Linked DNA regions of Sagittula stellata E-37. The protein of the gene in region 2 interacts with the protein of the main gene of each other region in a pairwise test. Links are inferred from orthologs where the notes say so. Each region holds a gene or a part of one and is shown on either strand. Other genes may lie near its edges. The genes, in order: ABFK29_RS13985 and ABFK29_RS13140.

Region 1 (8,412 bases), 180 kb from region 2 along the record:
GCGCGCCCGGCAGGGCTGAGCGCGACTGCGCGTCCTGCACACCGGTGACGATGCTGGACCATCGCGCGCCGGTGTCGCCGCCGGTACGGATCGCTTCGGGCTGCATGGTCGTGCCATTGCCGCCCCGCCCTTCGCCCGTCTTCTTGCTCGCCTGTTCCGAGACGCAAGCGGCGTTCCTGTCGGAATAGCCGCACGCCTGCATTGGGGTGGCAAGAACGATCCAGGCGAGCCGCGTCAGGGAAAAATCCCGTTGGTCCATGACGCGGCGGTTTCCGGTGCCGGTCGGCACCTCTTTCGCCCCGTCCATGCAACGAACCGCGCGCTGCGCTAACTGGGCAACTCCGCGTTCGGCCAACAAAATGAAAAACCCCGCGCGGGCAGATGGCCAGCACGGGGTCCTGTCAGACCGTAAAAGGATCGGACGTCAGATCGACGCCTGATAGATCTTGTCGATGTTCGACCCGAGAGCCGCATTGAACTCTTCGTCGGACTGCTGCTTCGACAGCCCTTCTGAAAGCGCACGGCTGAAGGAGGCGATCATCTTCGGCTGTTTCGCCAGCTTTTCGCACGCCTCGTCGGTGGAGTAGCCACCGGACAACGCCACGACGCGGATCACGCGGGGATGGTCGGCAAGGTTGTCGTACAGCCCGGCTTCGGTCGGGATCGACAGCTTCAGCATGATGTCCTGGCCGTCCTCAAGCGTGTCGAGGTGTTTGGCGATCTCATCCTTCAGCATGGCCTCGGCCTCGGCCTTGGTGGACGACTTGATGTTGACCTCCGGCTCAAGGATCGGCACCAGCCCGCAGGAGAGCACGGTGCGGCCGACCTCGAACTGCTGGGCCACCACGGCGGCGATGCCGTCCGAGTTTGCCTCGTGGATCACCGAACGCTCCTTCGTACCGAACACGCCAAAACCCTCGGCGTCCTTCAGCAGCGCCTCCAGGCCCGGGTTCGGCTTCATGAGCTGCACGCCGTCCGCTTCGTCTTCGAGCCCCTTGTCGATCTTCAGAAAAGGGACGATTCCGTTGTCTTCCCAAAGCACCTGACTCACCGGCTTGCCCTCGATGGTGCCGCGCATGGTGCGTTCGAACAGGATCGCGCCGATGACCTTGTCAGAGGTAAAATCCGGCGCCGTGATGATGCGCGTGCGCATGGCGTGGATCTCGTCGAACATCGCGGTTTCGCCGTCGTACATATCCTCGGTCACGCCATAGAGTTTCAGCGCCTTCGGGGTCGAGCCGCCCGACTGGTCCAGCGCTGCGATAAAGCCTTTTCCCTCGGCCATCTGCGCCTTCATTTTCTCGAAATCTGCCATCACCCTCTCCCGGCTGGAATTAAATCGCCCAACGCTTAGCGCGGGTTTCCGGGCAAACCTAGAGGCATCGAAAATTGTTATCGCTAAATGTGGCAGGCTGCGCAGTCCCGCCGCAACAACAGGTCGGAGGATGCCCAGGCTTTGACGGTTTTGCCGGTACGACAGCGGCCCGCCGCACCCCGAAGCTAGGTCAGCGCTTGTCGATCCGCAGCCAGATACCGTCGCGCGCGCGCACCGTCAGGTGCGCCTCCGGCACCGGCGTGCGCCCCTCGACACGAGACACCTTAAGGTCGCGCAGGAGCAGCGACAAAAGCAGCGGCCCCTCGACCATCGCGAACCCCGCCCCGGTGCAGACACGCGGCCCGGCCGAAAATGGGATGAAGGCGTCTCGCCCGCAGGTCCGGCCGTTTTCCGTCTGCCAGCGGCCCGGGTCGAAATCGTCGGGACGGTCCCACAGCCGTTCGTGCCGGTGCAGGTGCCAGGGCGACAGCACAATCTGCGACCCCTGCGGCACGTCCCGGCCCCGGAACCGCTCCGGGCAGCTCGTCTCCCGCACCATCATCGGCACCGGTGGGTAAAGGCGCAGCGTCTCGCGGAACACGTCGCGCGACACGCGCATCCGACCGATCTCGGCGAAATCGCCGGTTTGCAGGCCCTGCGCCTCCTCAGCCACGCGCTGCTGCCACTCCGGGAAAAGCGCCATCAGGTAGAGCGCCCAGCCAAGCGCAGAGGCCGAAGTCTCGTGCCCGGCAAGAAAGAAGATCGCCACCTGGTCGACCATTTCCGAAGCGGTGAAGGTCTCGCCGGTCTGCGGATCGCGCGTGGTCATGATCTTTGTGGCCAGGTCGTCGGGCGCCGTTCCGGCGGCGATCTCAGCCGCGCGTGCCTCTGTCAGACGGGCGATCAGCCCCCGAATGCGCCGGGCCGCGGCCTTCGTGTCGCGCCGGAAAAAGCGCGGCATCCAGCGCGGCACCGGGATGAAGGCGGCCAGGTTCAGGATCGGCTGTGTGCGCTGGTACGCCCGGAATTCGTGGAACACCGCCGAGGCTGTCTCGTCCTCGATGGGGATGGAGAACAGCGTGCGAAAGATCACGTCGGCGGCGGCATGGCTGGTCTGCTCCTCGATTTCCACCACACCGCCCGCGCGGGCGGTCAGCCGCGCCAGCGCCGCCTCAGCCGCGTCCCACATCGCCGGGTAGGTCTCCCTCAGCCGCCCGCCCTCGAACGCCGGGTCGATGATCCGCCGCTGCCGTTGCCATTGCGCGCCGTTGGTCAGGAAGACCGAGTCGCCCAGAAGCGGACGCAGCCCTTCCCCGATGCGGTCGGACTTCGGAAAGTCCATGGGCCGCTCCTTCAGCACCTTCGTCACCAGCTCCGGCTGGTTGACAAGGTAGGACCGGAAGAACGGCGTCCGGAACTCCGCCATCCACGCGCGGTACAGCTTCGCGGGCTGGGCCGACAGGATGTCCTGCCGGAACAGCTTCACATACCGCCTGAGCGACACCTTGTCGGGCCGCGCCGCCGGTTTCGGCGGCACCCTGTCATCCGTCATGCCGCCATACTCGTGTACTTGGAAACCGCGCGGTCGATCCGGCTGGCCGAGGGCGGGCGCCCGGCGTAGCGCGCGGCAAGGCTCAGCGGGCCCGCGGTGATCTGGAAATAGTCGTAGTCCAGCGGCCTGTCGAAGGCGCAGAGGTACTGGAAATGCAGGCGGAAGAACTTCCACCGAAGCTCCTTCCAGCGTTCGGGGCTGAGCGACCGGGTGAACTGTGCCGAAAAGACCAGCGGCCAGCGCTTGCGCTCCGGTGCCACGCCCGACACGCTGACCGGGTCGCACAGCGCAAAGGCGCAGCCGTCCCCCGGCGCGGTGACATCGACCCATGTCAGTTCATCGCGCGCCGATAGGTAGTGCAGGTCGGCCCGCAGGCGGTCGGCATCGCGCAGGAAAGACACCATGGGCACCACCTGCCCGAGGCTCAGGAACCCGAGCCGCGGCCCGTTCGCCGGAACCCGGCCAGACCGGATCAGGTCGGCCAGGATTGAGACGGCGAGGTGCGCGCCGGAGGAATGGCCGACCACCAGCACTTCGTCGTGGTCTTCGGCCAGGGCGCCCGCGATGGTCTTGCCGAACTCCGCCATGCGCGCCTCAAGCTCCGGCGGGTTGGCGCCCCGGTAGCGGGCGGAATAGGCGTAGTCGTGCATCAGGTAATAGGCGAAGAGTTTGCCGTCTTTCGACTTGAACCAGCGCAGCACCAGTACCCCGGGCAAAAGGCCCACTATGGTCCCCGCCAGCGTGCCCCATGGTCCAGCGAAGCTGCCGACCCAACCGCAAAGCCAGACCACCAGCAGGGCCAGCATCGCCTGCACCAGCAGCGCACCGATGGGGTAGAGCGCCGCGATCACCGGCCCTTTCCGCAGCCGCATCAACCGGAACAGCGCGCCCGTTGCGATGTATTCCCACGCCGTGCGCACAAGCTGGGCGTACGTGGCGGGGATGGAGTTCGACATGCTGTCGCGCACGATATCCGACCAGACCAGGACCTCGACGTCCGCCGTGACGGGTGTGCCGTCAAAGGCGGCCTCCACGTGCCAGCCGTACGGGCCGCCGGTGCGCTTCGGCTTCAACCCGATCTCGTAGCCCGAAATCTGCGCCTGCGCGGCGCCCTCCTTGCGATAGAGTTCGCGGTAGCGGCGCGGATGAATGGGATCATAACCGGGGATGTAGAACACCCGGCGCTTGCTGACGTCCCCGTCGCGGATCTGGTTCCGGTCCTGCTGTGCCATGCGCAATCTCTCCTGCAGCGCAGGATAACCGCGGTTTCAGGCAACAGTAAGGCGCGGCGCAGGTGGATTTTGCACCAAGCAGCGCCGCATCAGCCCAGCGTCGCGAGTCCGGGGAAGGTCTCCAGCAGCCAGAACGAGAACGCGGAGAACGCCCCCGTCAGCAGAGCCACGCCGACCACGATCAAGAGCACGCCCATCACCTTCTCGATCAGGCCCATGTGACGCTTCAACCGGTTCATCAGCCCCACGGCGCGACCAAGGAAGATCGCCGCCAGCAGGAAGGGAATGCCCAGCCCCGCCGCATAGACCGCTAGCAGGACCGTGCCCCGGGCCACCGACGCCTCCGTCGCGGCGAGCGACAGGATCGCCCCCAGTTGCGGGCCGATGCACGGCGTCCAGCCAAAGGCGAAGGCGAGCCCCAGAATGTAGGCCCCGAATGCCGATCCGCCTTCGCCGCCTTCCATCCGCATTTCGCGGTCGAGGAACCCGATCCGGAAGACCCCAAGGAAATGCAGGCCGAAGACGATGACCACCGCGCCCGCGATGCGCCCCAAAAGCACCTGGTTCGTCAGGAAGAACGACCCCAGCCACGACGCAGTGAACCCCAACAGCACGAAGATCGTCGATAGCCCCAGCACGAAGAACAGCGCCGCCAGCGCGACCTTGCCCCGCTTGCGGCCCTCCTGCATCTCGTTCAGCGACAGGCCGGACATGAAGGCGAGGTAGGGCGGCACGATGGGCAGCACGCAGGGGCTGAGAAAGGACACGAGCCCGGCAAGCAATGCCACGAACATGGCGGGCATCAGGGATGCGTCGATGAGGTCGATTCCGAACATGCTTCCGGACATATGGCAAAGCGCGCATGGCGTCACGCGGGGCGTGCTCACATCCCCGTGGACGCATCGTCACAGACCATCGCGCAAGGCTCTTCAAGAGCGGCGGCAAAGGCGCTAGACGACGGGCATGACCCAGACACTCGACGCCACCGGACTGCTCTGCCCCCTGCCTGTCCTCAAGCTGCGCAAGCGGCTGCAGGCGCTTGCCGCGGGAGAGACCGTCACGCTGATCACCGACGATCCGGCCGCCGTGATCGACGTGCCGCACTTCTGCGCCGAATCCGGCAACGAGCTGATCAGCCAGTCAGAGGACGGAACGACCATGACTTGGATCGTGCGGAAGGTCTGAGCTTAACGCCTCCTGCCGCGAAGGCGCCGAACCGCCGCTGCGGTCGCGACCGTTGCGTCCCGCCACGCTTGCCAAGAGCGCATGAAAAAACCGCCACGTCTGGACGTGGCGGTTTTTCTGTTCACGTGTGTGCGGGCCTCAGCGGCCCAGCGACCACCACCCGCGTTTCTTCTTCTTGGGCTCGTCGTCGTCGCCGCCCGCATCCTCGCCAACCGCTTCCGGTTCCGGCTGCGGGGCGGCGTCCGGTTCCGCCTCAGCAGCGGGCTCATCTACCGGTTCGGCATTGACCGCGGCCTCTGCCGAGCCACCGACCGGCGACCCCACGACCTGCGCGATCACGTCGGATGCCTTGACCCGTGTGCGGGCGCGTTTCGGCTTCTCCTCCTCGGAGGCGGCCTCTGGCTCCGCTGCCTGCGGCTCTGGCGCTTTTTCGGGTTCCGGTGCCTGTTCGGCGACGGGTTCCGCCACCTGTTCCACAACCGCCGGCGTTTCTGTCGCGGAATCCGCCTCTACCGGCGCAGGTGCGTTGGCGGTTACGGCCACAGCCTCGGCAGGCGCTTCGGTGGCATCGGTGGCATCGGTGGCATCGCCCGCAGCGTCACCCCCGGTCGACGCTTCGACCGGTTCCTTCGGCTTGGACGAGCGGCTGCGCGAACGGGAGCGGGACCGCGAGCGGCTCGACGTCTTCTTACCGCCGTCCTGACCGTCCTCGGTGTTGCCATCGGTATCGCCACCCTCGGCAGAATCGCCCGTGTCACCGTTGCTGTCGGAATCGTCGGACCCGTTGCCGGTATCGCCATCGTTCGACCCGTTGTCGTCCTGATCGCCGTCCTTGGACTTCGACCGCCGACGCCGCCGGCGGCGCTTCTTCTTCGGCTTGTCGTCGCTTCCCTGCTCGTTGCCCTGATCGTCGCCGTTGTCGTCTCCGGACGATTGATCCTCGGCCTCCTCGACCTCGGCCTCGATCTCCTCGGCTTCGGTCGCCTCGTCGATGGCATCCATTATCGACGTGTCGACCGAGACCACCGGCGCGGTCGCTTCGGGCACGGAGCGTGTCGCGGTCTTGAACTTCTCCATCGAGAAGTCGGGCGCCACAAGATGCGGGTCGCCCTCGATTCGGACAGCCATGCCATAACGAGATTCGATGATGGCGACGTGTTCGCGCTTCTGGTTCATCAGGTAGTTGGCGATGCCCACCGGGCATTTCACCAGAACCTCACGCGACCGGCGACGCACGCCCTCTTCCTCGATCTGGCGCAGGATCTGCAGCGCCATGTTGTCGTCCGAGCGGATCAGGCCCGTTCCGTGACACGCCGAACAGGGCTGTGTCGTCGCCTCGATCATGCCGGGGCGCAGACGCTGACGCGACATTTCCAGCAGGCCGAAGCCCGAAATACGGCCCACCTGGATACGCGCGCGATCCGTCTTCAGCTTGTCCTTCAGCTTCTTTTCGACGGCAGCGTTGTTCTTGCGCTCGTCCATGTCGATGAAGTCGATGACGATCAGACCGGCAAGGTCACGCAGACGCAACTGGCGCGCCACCTCTTCGGCGGCCTCCAGGTTGGTCTTGGTGGCGGTCTCCTCGATGGACCCTTCCTTCGTCGCCCGGCCAGAGTTCACGTCGATGGCAACGAGCGCCTCGGTCACGCCGATGACGATGTAGCCGCCCGACTTGAGCTGCACCACGGGGTTGAACATGCCGCCCAGGTAGCTTTCGACCTGGTAGCGCGCAAAGAGCGGCATCTGTTCTGTGTAGTGCTTCACGTTCTTGGCGTGGGACGGCATGATCATCTTCATGAAGTCCTTGGCGACACGATAGCCGCGCTCGCCCTCGACCAGAACCTCGTCGATCTCGCGCGAATAGAGGTCGCGGATCGAGCGTTTTATCAGGTCGCCTTCCTCGTAGATCTTGGCCGGCGCGATGGATTTCAGCGTCAGTTCGCGGATCTGCTCCCACAGACGCTGGAGGTATTCGTAGTCGCGCTTAATCTCGGTCTTGGTGCGCTTGGCGCCCGCCGTCCGGATGATCAGGCCCGCGCCCTTGGGCACGTCGATCTCGTTGGCGATGGCCTTCAGCTTCGACCGGTCGGTGGCGTTGGTGATCTTGCGGGAAATGCCGCCGCCACGGGCGGTGTTCGGCATCAGCACGCAGTAGCGACCGGCCAGCGACAGGTAGGTCGTCAGCGCCGCGCCCTTGTTGCCGCGCTCTTCCTTGACCACCTGCACCAGCATGATCTGCCGGACCTTGATGACTTCCTGGATCTTGTAGCGGCGTGCACGCGACGTCTTGCGCACCGGACGGATGTCTTCGTGCGTGTCGTCGTCGGCCACGGATTCGATGGATTCGTCGCGCGCCGACGGATCGTCGCCGCTGCCCTCGTCATCGTCATCCTCGCTGGTTTCGCCCGGCTCGCCGGTCACGACCAGCCCGTCGTCACGCGAATCCGCCGCCATCGGGCGCTGCGACCCGTTGGTGTCGTCTTCGTCGTCTGACGTTGCCGAGGTGTCTTCCTCTGTCGCAGCGGCGGGTTCTTCTGCCGTGTCCTCGGCGGTCTCTGCCGTGGCGTCCGCCGCCTGCGCGTCCTCTTCCGGGGTGTTACCGGTTTCGGGCGCGGCGAAAGCCTGCGCTTCGGTCACGGTCGCTTCTGCGGTTTCGGACGCGGCGTCTGCCTGCGCTTCTGCAACGGTCTCCGCTTGTTCGGGCGCGGGTTGTTCAGGTGCGGGGGCCGGTTCGGCCATGACGAATTCCGGAAGATCGGCTTCGGCAGCGGCGGTCGTCTCAGCACCGGTATCGGCGCTTTCCACCGAATCGACCGGCTCGCCCACGGGCGCCTCGTTCACGGTTTCCATCGGCGACAGCCCCTCGCCCGGGGCGCCGGTCTCTGCCACCGCCTCGTTTTCGGAGGTGTCGTCCTCGGCGCCGAGGTCGATGGTTTCCATCCCCGAAGGTTCCTTCGGCGACTTCGAATCGGACCGCGACGACGGTTTCGTCGACTTCTTGCGTGACCGGGACCGCGACGTCTTCTTCGGCTTGTCCTCTTCTTCCTCGGCGGCGGCCAGCGCGGCCTCCTCCTCCATCAGAGCCTGACGGTCGGCCACCGGGATCTGGTAGTAATCCGGGTGGATCT
Region 2 (8,534 bases):
GGCATGGTGAAGACCGTGTTCGACGCAAAAACGGGGGCCTTGCTGGGCGCGCATATGGTGGGCGCCGAGGTCACCGAACTTATCCAGGGCTACGTCGTTGGCCGGCAATTGGAGACCACGGAAGAGGATCTGATGCAGACCGTCTTCCCGCACCCGACGCTCAGTGAGATGATGCACGAATCCGTTCTGGACGCCTGGGGTCGCGCCATACACTTCTGACGGGCGGGTGCCGAAGAAGGGGTCAGCGGTCCTGCCGTTTCAACGCCAGGCGGTCCAGTACCTTCCGAGCGCGCGGCATGATCCACTGCCACAGCACCGGTGCGCCAGCCTGGATCTTGCGGCCGACGTTGTTCTCGAACGTGGCCCACTCGACATCGTAATCGACCCAGGACCCGCCGCCGTTGGCGATGTTCAGGTTCGGCGGGGCGAAGCGGTCGAGTGACTTTGCAAAGCGCGCCTCAGGCGTCTGGTTGGCCTCGAACTCTTCCCAGATCGCGCGGAAGTGCTGGCGCTGATCCTCGGGCAAAAGGCCGAAGATCCGGTCGGCGGCACGGGCCTCGGCTGCCTCGACGGCTGCCGTGTCGTGGTTGCCGAAGACCGGCGCGTCGCCGGCGTCGATTTCCACGAGGTCGTGCAGCAGCAGCATCGCGATGACCTTGCCCCGGTCGACCTGAGCCGGGGCGTGCTCTGACAAGGTCAACGCAAAGAGCGCGATGTGCCAGCTGTGTTCGGCGGAATTCTCGTACCTTGACCCGTCGGCCAGCCGCGTGGCGCGTGACACGGACTTGAGGCGGTCGGCCTCCAAAAGGAAATCCATCTGGGCGTCGAGGCGGGTCCGGGCGTTGTCATTCGTCATGGCAGAGAGGTGCACCGTACCGAGGTAAGACGCAAGCCGCAGTGGCCGGTCTCTGCAACCGCGAAATCGGCCTGGTGCGATACGGAGCCCACGATGGGGCGCATGTCGACGTCAGATGTTTTCGTTGTCGGTTCCGGGAGCGAGTGCGGTGGGAATGGCTTCTCCGCGCTTCTTCGCTTCCAGTGCGCGCTGCAGATGCTCCGTCAGGAAGGCGCGTGCCCGGCGTTCCGCCAGGCGAATGCGGACGGCAGCGCGGAAGATTTCCTCGGACGAAGGCGAGGACGCACCCAGCACCGCCGCGACCTGATCGGGCAGGGTCTCGTCCCCGAGTGCGTCCATCGCCTTGATCGTGTCGCGGGCGAGGGCGTCGGCTAGGTCGTCGACAACGGCCATGGCTGGCTCCCTGAAGCAAAGGCGCCCGGGCGCCTTTGCCCGGGCTATCGGTTCAGCGTGTGCTTTCGGTCAGACGCCGCTTCACGTAGCCGGTGACGCTGTCGATCATCGTTTCCATGTGCGGCTCTTCGAAGAAATGGCCGGAACCGTCGATTTCCTCATGAGTGATCGTGATGCCCTTCTGCTCGTGCAGTTTGGACACCAGCGAACGGGTGTCGGCGGGCGGCGCCACGCGGTCGTTCGTGCCGTTGATGATCAGGCCAGAGGAAGGGCAGGGCGCGAGGAAGGAGAAGTCGTACATGTTCGCGGGCGGAGACGCGGACACGAAACCGGTGATTTCCGGCCGCCTCATCAGAAGCTGCATTCCGATCCACGCGCCGAACGAAAAGCCCGCGACCCAGCAATGCTTGGAGTTCTGGTTCATCGACTGCAGATAGTCGAGCGCGGATGCGGCGTCCGAAAGCTCTCCGACACCCTGATCGTATTCGCCCTGGCTGCGCCCGACTCCGCGGAAATTGAACCGCAGGACGGTAAAGCCCATGTTGTAGAAGGCGTAATGCAGGTTGTAGACCACCTTGTTGTTCATCGTCCCGCCGAACTGCGGGTGGGGATGAAGAACGATGGCGATCGGGGCATCGCGGTCTTTTTGCGGATGGTAGCGGCCTTCGAGGCGGCCTTCGGGTCCTGGGAAGATGACCTCGGGCATGTACGGGCGCAGGCTCCTTGTTGGTGGGCGTCGTCGACGCTATCTTGGGTGATGCGCCAGAATTGTTGACGACTTCACTCGGACACTTTAGAAAGATTCTAAACCGGCACTGGGCCGGTCAGGGCTCCGAAGCAGATAGGCAATCGCGCGCGCAAGGTCAATCGGATCGCGCGGCGCGGATGCGCTGTGCGGCGCCGAAGCGAAGGGGCGAAGATGAAGCTGAGCACCAAGGGGCGTTACGCGATGGTCGCGTTGGTGGATATTTCCTTGCAGGGCTGCGACGACCTGGTGACGTTGGGTGACGTGTCGAAACGCCAGGACCTGTCCCTGCCGTATCTGGAGCAGCTTTTCGTGAAGCTCCGCCGCGCCGGGCTGGTCGAGTCGGTACGTGGCCCAGGCGGCGGATACCGTCTGGCGAAATCCCCGAGCGACATCCGCGTGGTCGATATTCTCGCCGCAGTCGATGAAACCGTGGATGCCATGCACAAGGGCGCGGGCGCGTCGGGCGGTCTGTCCGGGTCGAAGGCGCAATCGCTGTCGAACATGTTGTGGCAGTCGCTTTCGGCCCATGTCTACGTCTTCCTGCACCAGACCCGGTTGTCGGACGTGGTGGAGCGCGGATTGGCGCCCTGTCCGGCGGTGCCGGCGCTGTTCGCGGTTGTCGAAGATGACGGGTGAGGCAATGCAGAGTTTTCGCGGAAAACTTTGTCTTAGGTGGGCAAAGTCTTCGTCGAAGACTTTGTGGCGCCCATGACGCGCGTCTACCTCGATCACAACGCGACGGCGCCGTTGCGGCCCGAGGCGAGGGTGGCGATGATCGCCGCCATGGATCTTTGTGGCAATCCGTCTTCGGTGCATGGCGAGGGACGGGCCGCCAAGGCCGCCGTCGAGAAGGCGCGGGCCCAGGTGTCTGCGGCGTTCGGCGCAGACGGTGCCGACGTGGTCTTTGTCTCGGGGGCCACCGAAGCGGCGGCGCTGGCCTGCGCAGGGCGTGGGCTGGCGGGCGCGGACGTGGAACATGACGCCGTTGCCTCCTGGATAGATCCGGTTCTGCCCGTGGACCGCGACGGCCGCGTGACGGTGGACGATCCCGCGATGACCGCGCTGCAAGCGGCGAACTCGGAGACCGGCGTGATCCAGGCACTGCCCGACGGGCTGGCGGTCGTGGATGCGACGCAAGCCTTCGGCAAACTGCCCGTCGCCTTCAACTGGCTGGGTTGCCGGATGGCGTTGGTGTCGGCTCACAAACTCGGAGGTCCCAAGGGAATCGGCGCGCTGGTGATGAAACGCGGCACGGACATCGCCGCGCAGATCCGCGGCGGCGGCCAGGAAATGGGCCGCCGGTCCGGTACGGAAAACGTGATCGGTATCGCGGGTTTCGGTGCGGCCGCCGAAGCCGCCGCGCAGGATATGTCCGCGGGCGTCTGGTCCAACGTCGAAAACCTTAGAACGATTCTAGAGAATTTGATTGCGACCGGCGCGGAAGACACTATTTTTGTCGGGAAAGGCGCGGAGCGTCTGCCAAACACCTCGTGCTTCGCCACTCCGGGCTGGAAAGGCGAGACCCAGGTGATGCAGATGGACCTGGCCGGATTCGCGATCAGCGCGGGCAGCGCCTGTTCCAGCGGGAAGGTCCGCGCCAGCCGTGTGCTGCGGGCCATGGGATACGACGATACGGTCGCGTCGAGCGCCATCAGGGTCAGCCTGGGGCCGGAGACGACCGAAGAGAATGTGGTGCGCTTCGCCGAGGCGTGGCTGAAGAAACACCAGCGGTTCCGCGAACGGGCCGCGTGAGAAAGGATAGACGCATGTCCATGACCGAAGACGTTGCAGTCAAGGAAGGTGTCGACCAGCAGACGGTGGATGCCGTTCGCGACGTGTCGACCTACAAGCACGGCTGGAACACCGACATCGAGATGGAATACGCGCCGAAGGGGCTGAGCCCGGACATCGTGCGGCTGATTTCCGAGAAGAACGAAGAACCTGAGTGGATGACCGACTGGCGTCTGCAGGCCTATGAACGCTGGCTGCAAAAGACGGAACCGACTTGGGCTATGGTCGATTATCCGGAAATCGACTTCCAGGAACAGTATTACTACGCGCGTCCCAAGAGCATGACGGAGAAGCCGAAGTCGCTGGACGAGGTCGATCCCAAGCTGCTGGAGACATACGAGAAGCTGGGCATCCCGCTGAAGGAGCAGATGATCCTCGCGGGTGTCGAGGGCGCAGGGGACGCACCGGCGGAGGCCAAGGAAGGCGAGCGCCGTGTGGCCGTCGACGCGGTGTTCGACTCTGTTTCGGTGGGCACGACCTTCCAGAAGGAACTGAAGGCGGCTGGCGTGATCTTCTGTTCCATCTCCGAGGCGATCCGCGAACATCCCGAACTGGTAAAGAAGTACCTTGGCTCGGTCGTGCCGGTATCGGACAATTTCTATGCCACGCTGAACTCCGCCGTGTTCTCGGACGGGTCCTTCGTCTACGTGCCCCCGGGGGTTCGCTGCCCGATGGAACTGTCGACCTATTTCCGCATCAACGCCGAGAACACCGGCCAGTTCGAGCGGACGCTGATCATCGCCGACAAGGGCAGCTACGTGTCGTACCTCGAAGGCTGCACCGCGCCGCAGCGCGACACGGCGCAGCTTCACGCGGCGGTGGTCGAGATCATCGTGGAGGAAGACGCGGAGGTGAAGTACTCCACCGTCCAGAACTGGTTCCCGGGCGACGAAAACGGCAAGGGCGGCATCTACAACTTCGTCACCAAGCGGGCGGACTGCCGCGGCGACCGGGCGAAGGTCATGTGGACGCAAGTGGAGACTGGCTCGGCGGTGACTTGGAAGTACCCGTCCTGCATCCTGCGCGGGAACGAGTCGCAGGGCGAGTTCTACTCGATCGCCATCGCGAACAACCACCAGCAGGCCGACACCGGCACCAAGATGATCCACCTCGGCCGCGATACCAAGTCGCGCATCGTGTCGAAGGGGATCTCGGCGGGCGTCGCGCAGAACACCTATCGCGGCCTCGTGTCCATGCACCCCAAGGCCAAGAACTCGCGCAACTATACACAGTGCGACAGCTTGCTGATCGGCGGCAAATGCGGGGCGCACACGGTCCCCTACATCGAGGTGAAGAACAATTCGTCCCGGTGCGAACACGAGGCGACCACATCGAAGGTGGACGACGACCAGCTCTTCTATTGCCGCCAGCGCGGCATGGACGAGGAAGAGGCCGTGGCGCTCGTGGTGAACGGTTTCTGCCGTGAGGTTCTTCAGGCCCTGCCGATGGAGTTCGCAATGGAAGCGCAGCAGCTTGTGGCGATCTCGCTCGAAGGCTCGGTTGGCTGACGCTACGGGGACGGGGCGCGTTTCGCTCCGTTCCGCCGGCCCGAAAGGAATGAAACGATGTTGGCCATGGCGATCCATCAGTCTGCCGGCGTAGGCGTGGGCACCTTTCTGGGTGTGTTGATCATGATGTTCCTCATGCGGCGCTCCGGCAAGAAGGTGCGGCTGCTGAACGACAGCGTGGTTTACACGGCACTCGTGGCCGGCATGGGGGCCTGGACATTTGCCGCAGTGCTGCGCCTCGTCGTGGGGATGACCTGATGTCGGGCACGGTGAACCTTCATGCGGGCAGGGCTCGCGGCCATACCGCCCGCCACAAGGTGCGCTGCTACGACGTCAACATGAACTACCTTGTGCAACCCGCTGGAGAAGCACCATGATTGTCACAACGACACCCTCTGTCGAAGGCCACCTGATCGCTGAATACAAGGGTATTGTCGTCGGCGAGGCCATCCTCGGAGCGAACGTGTTCCGGGACATCTTTGCCGGGATCACGGACATTATCGGCGGTCGCTCCGGCGCTTACGAGGCATCGCTGGGCGAAGCACGCGAAACGGCGCTGAACGAACTTCAGGCACGCGCGGCGGCGCTTGGCGCCAATGCAGTGGTGGGTGTCGACCTGGACTATGAGGTCATCAACAACATGCTGATGGTCTCTGCCTCGGGCACTGCGGTTGTGCTTGGCTGATCTTGCGCGATGCGGTCCGGTCTTCATATCGCGGTGGGCTTTCCGGTACTGTTCCGATCGGAGGGGCGTTCATGAGCGCGCCGACACGGATCGACCGGCCCGAGCTGACTCTGCCGGAGGCGGAGGCGGCACTGCTGCGCGAGGCGTACCGCCGGGCGTCCGTGATCCTGGAATACGGGTCCGGGGGATCGACCGTGATGGCCGCCGAGATGCCGGGCAAGACGGTCTTTTCCGTCGAATCCGATCAGGATTGGGCGCACATGATGCGCGGCTGGTTCGCCGACAACCCGCCCGCGCAGGGCAGCACGGTGGAGGTCGTCTGGTCGGATATCGGGGCCACGAAGGAGTGGGGCCACCCAGTCGATCACACCGAATGGCGCCGCTTTGCGCGCTACCCGCTGGAAGTGTGGTCCCGGTCGGACTTCCGCCAGCCGCAGGTTGTGCTGGTCGACGGGCGGTTCCGGCAAGGCTGCGCGCTGGCCTGCGCCTTCATGTCCGGGGACCCTTTGGACCTGTATTTCGACGACTATGTACAGCGCCAACACTACCACAAGGTCGAGGAAATCCTCGGTCCGCCAAAGATCATCGGGCGCATGGCGCACTTCCATGTGCCCCCCCGACCTATCCCGCCGGAGCGCCTGATGTGGATCATCAAGCTGATGCAGAGCCCCTGACCGGCAAACGAACCCGCCCTTGAGCCGTCACACGAGACGGCAGGGCAAAAGAACCGGCCCATCGGCTGCCAAACGGCGGCGGGCACCCAAAACGAGAGGATGACAGAGATGTTGGAAATCAAGAACCTGCACGTGAAACTTGAGGAAGAGGACAAGCAGATCCTCAAAGGCGTCGACCTGACCGTCGAGGCCGGCAAGGTGCACGCGATCATGGGGCCGAACGGCTCTGGCAAATCGACGCTGTCTTACGTCCTGTCGGGCCGCGATGGCTATGAGATCACCGAAGGGACCGCGACGCTCGAAGGCGAGGACCTGCTTGAGATGGAAGTCGAGGAGCGCGCCGCCGCCGGTCTGTTCCTGGCGTTCCAGTACCCCGTCGAGATCCCCGGCGTCGGCAACATGACCTTCCTGCGCACCGCGGTGAACGCACAGCGCAAGGCGCGCGGGCAGGAGGAAATGTCCTCTGCCGAGTTCCTGAAGGTTATCCGTGAGAAGGCCAAGAGCCTGAAGATCGATGCCGAGATGCTGAAGCGTCCGGTGAATGTCGGCTTTTCGGGCGGCGAGAAGAAGCGCAACGAGATCCTCCAGATGGCGATGCTCGAACCGAAGATGTGCATCCTCGACGAGACCGACTCGGGCCTCGACGTGGACGCGATGAAACTGGTGGCCGATGGTGTGAACGCGCTGCGCGATGCGGGCCGCGGTTTCCTCGTGATCACACACTACCAGCGGCTTCTGGACCACATCAAGCCGGACGTGGTGCACATCATGTCGAACGGCCGCATCATCAAGACCGGTGGTCCCGATCTGGCGCTGGAAGTCGAGCACAACGGTTACGCGGACCTGATCGCGGAGGAGGCGTAAATGGCTTTGCCTCAAGCGAAAGAGAGCACGACCGAAGCGCGTCTGGCGTCGCTGACCCTGCCCGAGGGAGGCTGGTCGGATGCGGCCAGACAGGACGCGCTGACCCGGTTGCAGGCCATGGGGCTGCCGGGCGCGCGCGATGAGTACTGGAAATACACCCGGCCCGACACGCTGAACGCGGTGGAGGCGCCGGCAGCTACGGCGCTTGAGGCGCACGAAGCGCCGTTGTTCGGGGAGCGCGACCGCCTGCGGATCGTCTTTGTCGACGGTGTGTTCGACGCGGAAGCGTCGGACGACCTGTCGATGGAGGGCGTGACCATCGAACGCCTCGCCGAGGCGCGCGATATCCATTGGGCCAAGGACGTCTACGGCGTGCTCGAAGCGCGTGGCCAGACCCCGGTGCAGCGGCCCTTCGCGGTGCTGAACACGGCGTTTGCCACGGACGGTCTGCTGATCCATGTGACCGGCAAGGTCGCCAAGCCGATCCACATCAACTACGTCCACAAGGGCGAGACCTCGGACGCGATGCTGCACCACGTCGTGAAGGTGGACGCCGGGGCGGACCTAACCATCCTGGAGAACGGGCCTGCCGCTGCGCGGTTCAACCACGTGATGGAGGTGGAGATCGCCGACAAGGGCGCGCTGCACCACGTCCGTGCCCAGGGGCGCGACCACGACCGCCGGGCCGTCACACATGTTTTCGCGCGCCTCGGCGTCGAAAGCACGTTCAAGAGCTTTACGCTCACGGTGAACGGTGGGCTGACCCGCAACGAGTGCGTGATCGAGTTCACCGGTGACGACGCCGTTGCGCATGTCGCCGGGGCCTGCATGGGCGACGGGTCGTTCCACCACGACGACACTGTCTTTGTCACCCATGACGCGGTGAACTGCGAAAGCCGCCAGGTGTTCAAAAAGGTGTTGCGGAATGGGGCGGTCGGCGTCTTTCAGGGCAAGATCCTCGTCAAACCTGACGCGCAGAAGACCGACGGCTACCAGATCAGCCAGTCGCTGCTGC

The links.
Region 1: the proteins of ABFK29_RS13140 (region 2) and ABFK29_RS13985 interact in binary tests that used the Escherichia coli proteins (3 or more experiments, as listed by UniProt). The link is inferred for Sagittula stellata E-37 from one-to-one orthologs.

Annotation. Positions count from the first base shown.
Region 1 is NZ_CP155729.1:2,948,940-2,957,351, forward strand. What follows is about bases 3,867-6,673. They hold ABFK29_RS13985 (sulfurtransferase TusA family protein), read left to right. Parts: upstream 3,867-5,062; coding sequence 5,063-5,284; downstream 5,285-6,673. Other genes in these bases: ABFK29_RS13975 (hypothetical protein), read right to left, coding at 3,867-4,099; ABFK29_RS13980 (cytochrome c biogenesis CcdA family protein), read right to left, coding at 4,189-4,935; ABFK29_RS13990 (Rne/Rng family ribonuclease), read right to left, coding at 5,423-6,673. Outside these bases: ABFK29_RS13960 (helix-turn-helix transcriptional regulator), read left to right, coding at 1-19; ABFK29_RS13965 (fructose bisphosphate aldolase), read right to left, coding at 425-1,315; ABFK29_RS13970 (cytochrome P450), read right to left, coding at 1,506-2,867; more of ABFK29_RS13975, read right to left, coding at 2,864-3,866; more of ABFK29_RS13990, read right to left, coding at 6,674-8,412. UniProt on the Escherichia coli protein: Sulfur carrier protein involved in sulfur trafficking in the cell. Part of a sulfur-relay system required for 2-thiolation during synthesis of 2-thiouridine of the modified wobble base 5-methylaminomethyl-2-thiouridine (mnm(5)s(2)U) in tRNA.
Region 2 is NZ_CP155729.1:2,766,190-2,774,723, reverse strand. What follows is about bases 1,799-4,727. They hold ABFK29_RS13140 (cysteine desulfurase family protein), read left to right. Parts: upstream 1,799-2,705; coding sequence 2,706-3,749; downstream 3,750-4,727. Other genes in these bases: sufB (Fe-S cluster assembly protein SufB), read left to right, coding at 3,764-4,727; ABFK29_RS13145 (Rrf2 family transcriptional regulator), read left to right, coding at 2,169-2,633; ABFK29_RS13150 (alpha/beta hydrolase), read right to left, coding at 1,799-1,955. Also shown: lpdA (dihydrolipoyl dehydrogenase), read left to right, coding at 1-219; ABFK29_RS13160 (HD domain-containing protein), read right to left, coding at 242-856; ABFK29_RS13155 (hypothetical protein), read right to left, coding at 968-1,249; more of ABFK29_RS13150, read right to left, coding at 1,302-1,798; more of sufB, read left to right, coding at 4,728-5,296; ABFK29_RS13130 (hypothetical protein), read left to right, coding at 5,363-5,554; ABFK29_RS13125 (heavy metal-binding domain-containing protein), read left to right, coding at 5,670-5,981; ABFK29_RS13120 (hypothetical protein), read left to right, coding at 6,053-6,655; Fe-S cluster assembly ATPase SufC, read left to right, coding at 6,764-7,519; ABFK29_RS13110 (SufB/SufD family protein), read left to right, coding at 7,520-8,534. UniProt on the Escherichia coli protein: Master enzyme that delivers sulfur to a number of partners involved in Fe-S cluster assembly, tRNA modification or cofactor biosynthesis. Catalyzes the removal of elemental sulfur from cysteine to produce alanine.